2 regions of the Exiguobacterium sp. s35 genome follow, and region 1 is predicted to be linked to the other one. Evidence: riboswitches for the same ligand, from Rfam matches in the RefSeq annotation. Region 1 holds a riboswitch; the other holds the start of a gene.
The links. Region 1 has a riboswitch for thiamine pyrophosphate ahead of tenA (thiaminase II). Riboswitches for the same ligand answer to the same signal wherever they lie in the genome.

Region 1 (3,606 bases):
ATGACGACATCGACACCGAGTCCACGAATCGAATGAGCGGCTTTCATTCGGTCGGACTCCGTCCGAATCTTAATTCCGGCCAATACTTCTGCCTCAGGAATATTCGGGGTCACGACCGTCGCATGTGGCAACAGTTTCGTACGAAGTGCTTCGATTGCATTCTCCTGCAACAAAGAAGCGCCCCCTTTAGCCACCATGACAGGATCGACGACGACATGCTCGAACCGATGGCGTTCAAGCGCTTTTGCCACCGCTTCAATTCGCTCCGCATCTACCAACATTCCCGTCTTACATGCCGTAATGTTAAAATCGTCAGTTACCGCATCGATTTGCCCAATGATCATTTCCGTGGAAATCGCTTCAATCCCATGAACACCAAGTGTGTTTTGAGCCGTGATCGCAGTCAGCACACTCGTCCCGAACGCACCGAGCTCTTGAAACGTTTTTAAATCAGCTTGAATCCCGGCGCCTCCCCCTGAGTCAGATCCGGCAATCGTCAATACTTGCGGTCTCATGATGTCGACACCTCGATTCGATTCGTCGGGATCGTATGTTGCGTCAATTGATGAAGGGCATTTAAGAAGTGAATCGGAAAATCTCCTGGTCCTTCTGCCCGTTCACTCGCCAACTCCCCGCAATAGGCATATCCCGACACGGCTGTCACCGTCGCCTTTAGGGCGTTCTTCTCGACCGCTAGACATGCTCCGACGACCGCACTGAGTAGACAGCCTGTACCGGTCGTCTCAGTCATTCGTTTTGTTCCGCCGTGGACTTCTATGACGACACTTCCATCACTGACCAGATCTTCTTTTCCGGTCACCGCCACGACACATCCATAGCGTTTCGCCGCTCCGAGCGCCAATTGGCGTGGTTCACACGCCCCGTCACCCGCATCGACACCACGTGCTGCCCAATCGACGCCGACCAATGTGGCAATTTCTCCTGCATTCCCACGAATAACCGACACGCGGACGTGACGAAGGATACGCTCGACGACATCTCGACGAAATGACGTTGCCCCGACACCGACCGGGTCGAGCACGACCGGACATCCCGCTTCATTTGCAGCTTGCCCTGCACGAATCATCGTCGCTTCGGTCATCGTACCGAGTGTCCCGATGTTGAGTACGAGCGCATCGCTCACAAACGTCATCTCTGCCACTTCCTCAATCGCGTCTGCCATCACCGGGGAGGCGCCAATGGCGAGCAGTCCATTCGCCGAAAAATTGGCGACGACCGTGTTTGTGATGTTGTGAATTAACGGCGCCTGCTTTCGAATCTCACTCCAAATCTCATGTCTCATTGGTTGACCTCCTGTGACAACGTCCATGATTCGAGCGTCCATGCCATTTCCCAGAAGGCGACTTCGTAGTAACAACTCTTCAAGAAAAGTTTTGTGTAACGCACGCGTTCTTCTTCCGTTGCTTGTCCAGCCAATTCATCCAACCGATCAATCTGCTCTTCCACAAGCTCACGGAACCATTCCGAACCGTACGTCGCAATCCAAGCTGAATAAATCGGATGGTCTGGTCGTTTGTCTTTTAGTCGTTCACCGATTTCGTAATACACCCAATAACACGGAAGGATTGACGCCAATACATCACCGAGTGTCGGTCCTGCTTGTTGCATATGAAGGGCATACGCATAAGCGGTCGGTGCCGGCTCGAATGTCGCTAGTTCCACGTCTGTCACGTTAAGCATCGTAAAGAACTCACGATGAAGGGAGAGTTCCGCCTCAATCGTGTGCAACGCATGCGTCAAAAAGCGGCTCGATAGTTCCATCGTTGGTGCGAACGTCGCTCCTTTAGCCTGTACTTTTGAAAACTGATTCAAATAGTAAGAGTCTTGCATGACGTAATGTCTGAACTTCTTCTCGTCGAGCGTCCCTTCCCCGAGTGAACGGACGAACGGATGATGGAAGCTTGCTTCAAACAATCCGTCTGCTTCCTGACGTAAGTGATCTGTAAATTTCATAGTAACTCCCCCTTATAACAGATAAAAAGACGCCGCCTCCCATAACGGAAGCGGCGTCTCGAACAGTCATATCTAGGTGAAGCCATATGATTCGTCTCGCCCACTTCCCTACGCTAGCTTGAACTAGATCAGGTTCGAAGGGTCTGGACCATGTCCATCTCAGCCGCGTGGCGCGACTCCCCTAGTGGCAAACATTATGAAATTCAGTCGTCTTCGACCACATTCTATCAATCTTTTTACCAATTGAAAACCTTTTCCTGTTTGGGCGGTCAACAATTTAAGCTGTTTCTAGCGTCCTGTGATCAGTAAGAACATATTAAATGCGACGAGACCAAGAGGCAACATCGCCACCAAAATAATCGGCCATTTCTTTAAACGAATACCGACAAAAAGGACAAGACTTCCGACTAAAAGGGCAATAAATGTCGTATATGGGTTCATGAAAAAACGCTCCTTTCTCTATAAGGAGCGTTTCCCGGCTCTCGGCCTCATTAATCGTTCGAATGTCGAAGTGTTGCACATGCGGCACGGACACGTCTCGCTTCTTCTTCTCGGAACACGAAATCGCCTTGTTCGGCGACGCGTTGCGCGCAAAAGAAGAAGAGCGATTGCAGGCGGTCATGCGTATCTTCAATCGCACTCAGCTCAGCGGAAGCATATGTTGCCGTAAGCATCTCCCACAACTCTTCCGGCAAGTGGTCGCGCATCCCATCACCTGACTTCCCGAGATTCACGGAGAACTCCGTCGCATAACCGATATTCCATTCCATCATCTGACGGAGCATATTCCGCATGATATCGAGGTGATCGAGCGCATATAGCACCTGATGCCGTTTGATGCCTTTAACGACATAGAGCGACACCCACCAAAACTCATTCCAGCAAGCCGCATACTCGTCAGCAGATGGACGTGTTACGCGATATGTGGTGTCCGAAGGCGTAACGTCCGGATGATGATCTCGGTCGAATACGATTTGACTGAGCGAGTCCGTTTCGAGCATGGCTTCTACTTGATCCACACTCCGAATCGTCAAATCGATCCGATGTCCGTCCACATATTGCACCAAGAATGTCACATGTCGTTTCGGGTCAGTCGTTTCAGGCATCTGCATAATCAAAATATCCCCAAACGTGTCCATCCATGAGGAATCGACCACAACCGCTTGGACATCTTCCACATAAAAAGCAAGGTCGACATCCTGATATGCGTCTGGCTGGATATTCGGATTGACGAGTGAGCCGTTCAACACGACCGTCCGGATGTGTTCACGTTCTTTTGCGAACGCAATCAACTGCTCGATGATTTGTTCTGGTTTCATTCTACAATCGCCCCCAATGAGCGCGCGACTTGAATTGCCTGCATCGCGTCTAGTTTTGTTTGTTGCAATGTTACGTTCGAAAAATCAACCCCGTCGACGAGCGCGCCTCTAAAGTCGGCACCACGACACACCGCGTGTTGAAGCGTCGCCCGAGTCAAGTCCGTCTGTTGCCAGACTGTCTCGGTCAAGTCAGATCCATACAGATCGGCCTCGACCAATCGAACGTGGGACCAGTCCATTTTCTTGAGCGACACGTGACGTAGGTTGACGAACGACCAGTCCCCTTCCGTGACACGAACACCTTCAAACTGAC
Region 2 (3,606 bases), 1.6 Mb from region 1:
AATAAGTACCTAGTTATTAAAAGAACCTGCTCCAGAAACTCGGTCAATTAACGCGATAACCTCATTCATTATTCAAATCCTTGAGAGTAATGTCAAGTTTTTTTCTTGTCATGGTACGATTTTCTAGTTGCATCGGGAAAAAAGCCGTGCTAATATAAACGAGTGTCTATTAGGACGAACCCACATAAAAAAGGAGGGGAAACGCATGGCACGTAAATGCTACGTAACAGGTAAATCACCTAAATCAGGTAACAACCGTTCGCACGCACTCAACAAGACAAAACGTACTTGGGGTGTAAACGTACAAAAAGTTCGTATTCTCGTTGACGGTAAACCGAAACGCGTTTGGGTTTCAGCTCGCGCACTTAAATCAGGTCTCGTTGAACGCGTATAATACTTATACACGAACGAATAAATCCCAGCGGCATTCGCCGATGGGATTTTTTTGTGCTCATTTTTTGACAATCATGACGAGAACGGTCCCTTGATGGACCGTCAACCGGGCAGAATCCGTAGACCATTCATTTGAGATCGTCAGCGCCTCTCCGCTCGTCACGTCATGATGGTCAAGTGGATATTTGACATCTTTAATGGAAATCGTAGCTGTCTTCCATGGCATGAAAGACAAATAGTGACCGTCCCGTTTCGGAATGGTATAGTCTCCTATTCTTACAAGATAGACCGTTTGCCCTTCATCATGAAGGTGCATCTCCGGATAGGACTCCAGTAAGCCTACGTTCGCAAACGTCATATCGATCCGTCCCCCGAGAGCCCCATACACATCGATTCGTGTTGCTCCCCGTTCTCTTGCTAACTCCAATGCAATTTCTAAGTCTGTCACATCTTTCTCCGAAGGATAGCGTAACGCTTGATCAGGTGGTGTCCCATCGAACGAATCAAAATCTCCCACCACGACGTCTGGTACAACTCCTTCATCTAACAGTCTTTGATATCCACCATCCACACCAATCACAAAATCGGCATCACGCGGTAAGTCCGGAATAGGTGCCGGACTCGCCGCGACGATTAGTACGTTCATTGACGGATATCCCGTGTCGCCACACGCGTGAAACGTGGTGCTGTCGTGAAGAGAAGTACTAACACGATGGCCGAGATGACAAAGGATGGGAGCATATACGTGGCGTTATATCCGAGCGAGTAGGCCACGACCGGACCTTCTGCGTATTCAGCGAAGAAGACGATACCCGAGATGACGTGCGCTGCGTATCGTAAAATCGACCCGAGCAATGCCCCGAGCACTAAATAGATGGCAAGCGTCTTTGTCGCACCTTGACTCGCAGCATGTTTCACTCGCCCTGCGAATACCCCGGCCATACCGACGAGGCCATATGCGACCGTATAGTCGAGCAAGAATTGTACAGGTGTGAAAATGTATGCTCCGAACAAGAGTTGAAGTGTCCCGACGAGCGCGCCTGTCGCAAGACCACCCTTCAGCCCGTGACGGAACGCCATGACAAAGATCGGGAGCATCGCTAAACTGATAGACCCACCTTGTGGTAAACGATATGGAATGAGCAAATCAAAAATAAGCCCGAGCGCCGCAAACAATGAAATTTCAATGAGCGCTTGTAATTTGAAACGTGATTTCATCCTTCTTCCTCCTTTATTTGTTTGAACGACAAAAAGCAGCATGACGTAAACGCCATGCTGCTTGAATTCGCAACGTGCATTTTCGCCACATCCCTACGTCCGTGTGAACGGAACAGGTTCAAAGGGTTAGCGTATGCCTCTCAGCCACATGATGTGACACCCCTTGCGACTCTATCTTGTTGTTCTACCGTCGATTATACACGAGATGCGCCACGAATGCTATCTATGGCTTCTTTATAATCCGATTGACTATAGATGGCTGATCCTGCCACAAGCACATCAGCTCCAGCATCGATGCAACGTTTTGCCGTTTCTGCGTTCACACCACCATCGATTTCAATCTCAAAATCAAGTTGATGGTCTTGACGAAGTTGGCTAAGCGCTGAAATTTTTGGCACGACCGATTCAATAAACGCCTGACCCCCGAATCCTGGGTTGACCGTCATGAGCAACACCATATCAACGTCCGTGAGTACGTGTTCAATCGTCGAAAGTGGTGTATGTGGGTTTAAGACGACCCCACATTTCGCACCTGCCGCTTTGATTTGCTGTAAGACACGATGCAAATGATTCGTCGCTTCCACGTGTACGGTTACGATGTCCGCACCGGCTTTCACGAAATCTTCAACGTAGCGTTCTGGTTGGTCAATCATCAAATGTACATCGAGTACCATGTCTGATTTTTTACGCAAGCTCGCGAGAACAGGTAGACCAATCGAGATGTTTGGTACGAATTGCCCGTCCATCACGTCAAAATGGATATAGTCAGCCCCTGCTTCTTGAACGGCTTTTACTTCAGCTTCCAAGTTGGCAAAATCGGCAGCTAAAATAGATGGTGCAATTTTAATCATCTGTCAATACCTCCGTTTTCGATCGTTTAACTCCTCCATAAAGGTAACATAATTTTCGTACCTTGTTGAAGCAATTTCGCCATTTTCAACCGCTTGTTTGATGGCACATCCTGGTTCATTAACGTGGACACATCCCCGGAACTTACAATCGTCATGGCGTTCCACGAATTCGGGGAAGCACCATCTGAGCTCATCTGTCTCAAGTTCCTGAGGAAACTCTAGACTTGAAAAACCAGGTGTATCGGCAACGAGACCATCCGCCAATTGGATTAACGTCACGTGACGTGTCGTATGTTTTCCTCGTCCGAGCGATTTCGAGATTGCACCTGTCGCCAACTCGAGTTCTGGCGCGACTGCATTGAGTAACGAACTTTTCCCGACACCGGTCTGACCGGCGAAGACGCTCGTTTTTCCCTTGAATAGACTGCGCACTTCATCAACACCGTGCCCATGCTCCGTCGACGTTTCGATCACGTCATACCCAATCGCCCGATAGCGAGCAATCGCCACTTGAATCGGTTCGACTTCACCTTCATCGAGCAAGTCCATCTTCGTCAATACGATGATTGGATGAATTTGCTTCGATTCAATGAGAATGAGAAAACGGTCAAGCAAATGATAGGAAAACGCTGGTTCCTTAACTGAAAAGAGGAGGAACGCTTGATCAATATTCGCAATCGGTGGCCGAACGAGATGGTTTTGGCGCTCTTCCACTTCAAGAATATAGCCGGTCCCATCTTCTTGATCTTGAATCACCACATCGTCGCCGACGACAGGTGAGATATTGCGTTTTCGAAAATTCCCCCTTGCCCGACAACGAATCTCTTGATTCGCCTCGGTCATCACATCATAAAACCCGCCTTGAAGACGAATGATTGTTCCTTTCATTATGACTACCTCCTTTTAAAAAAGAGGTGACGACACCGTCACCTCTTTATTGTGCCTCTTCGGCTTGCGCATATGTGACTGAATCCGTTCGAACAATCTCACCATCAACTTCAATCGTTGCTGTCCCGACTTCGTCAGGGGCAATGACTAGCGTGTACGAGTACGTTGTCGTCTCTGTGATTTGATCACGAAGTACCTCAATTTCACCACGTGCGTCAACCGTACGAATGACGACTTCGACCGCTTTCGGCTTCTT

Region 2: it holds a riboswitch for thiamine pyrophosphate, as region 1 does, so the genes downstream of both, thiT (energy-coupled thiamine transporter ThiT) here and tenA (thiaminase II) in region 1, are expected to answer to the same signal.

Annotation. Positions count from the first base shown of each region.
Region 1 is NZ_JACSKI010000001.1:1,999,824-2,003,429, forward strand. It holds gene thiD (bifunctional hydroxymethylpyrimidine kinase/phosphomethylpyrimidine kinase) at 1-515, opposite strand, end outside; gene thiM (hydroxyethylthiazole kinase) at 512-1,303, opposite strand; gene tenA (thiaminase II) at 1,300-1,974, opposite strand; TPP riboswitch at 2,063-2,167, opposite strand; gene KNO75_RS10145 (hypothetical protein) at 2,263-2,415, opposite strand; gene KNO75_RS10150 (aminoglycoside 6-adenylyltransferase) at 2,466-3,293, opposite strand; gene KNO75_RS10155 (pentapeptide repeat-containing protein) at 3,290-3,606, opposite strand, start outside.
Region 2 is NZ_JACSKI010000001.1:438,532-442,137, reverse strand. It holds gene rpmB (50S ribosomal protein L28) at 206-394, shown strand; gene KNO75_RS02250 (thiamine diphosphokinase) at 452-1,039, opposite strand; gene thiT (energy-coupled thiamine transporter ThiT) at 1,036-1,611, opposite strand; TPP riboswitch at 1,685-1,785, opposite strand; gene rpe (ribulose-phosphate 3-epimerase) at 1,806-2,462, opposite strand; gene rsgA (ribosome small subunit-dependent GTPase A) at 2,466-3,353, opposite strand; gene pknB (Stk1 family PASTA domain-containing Ser/Thr kinase) at 3,397-3,606, opposite strand, start outside.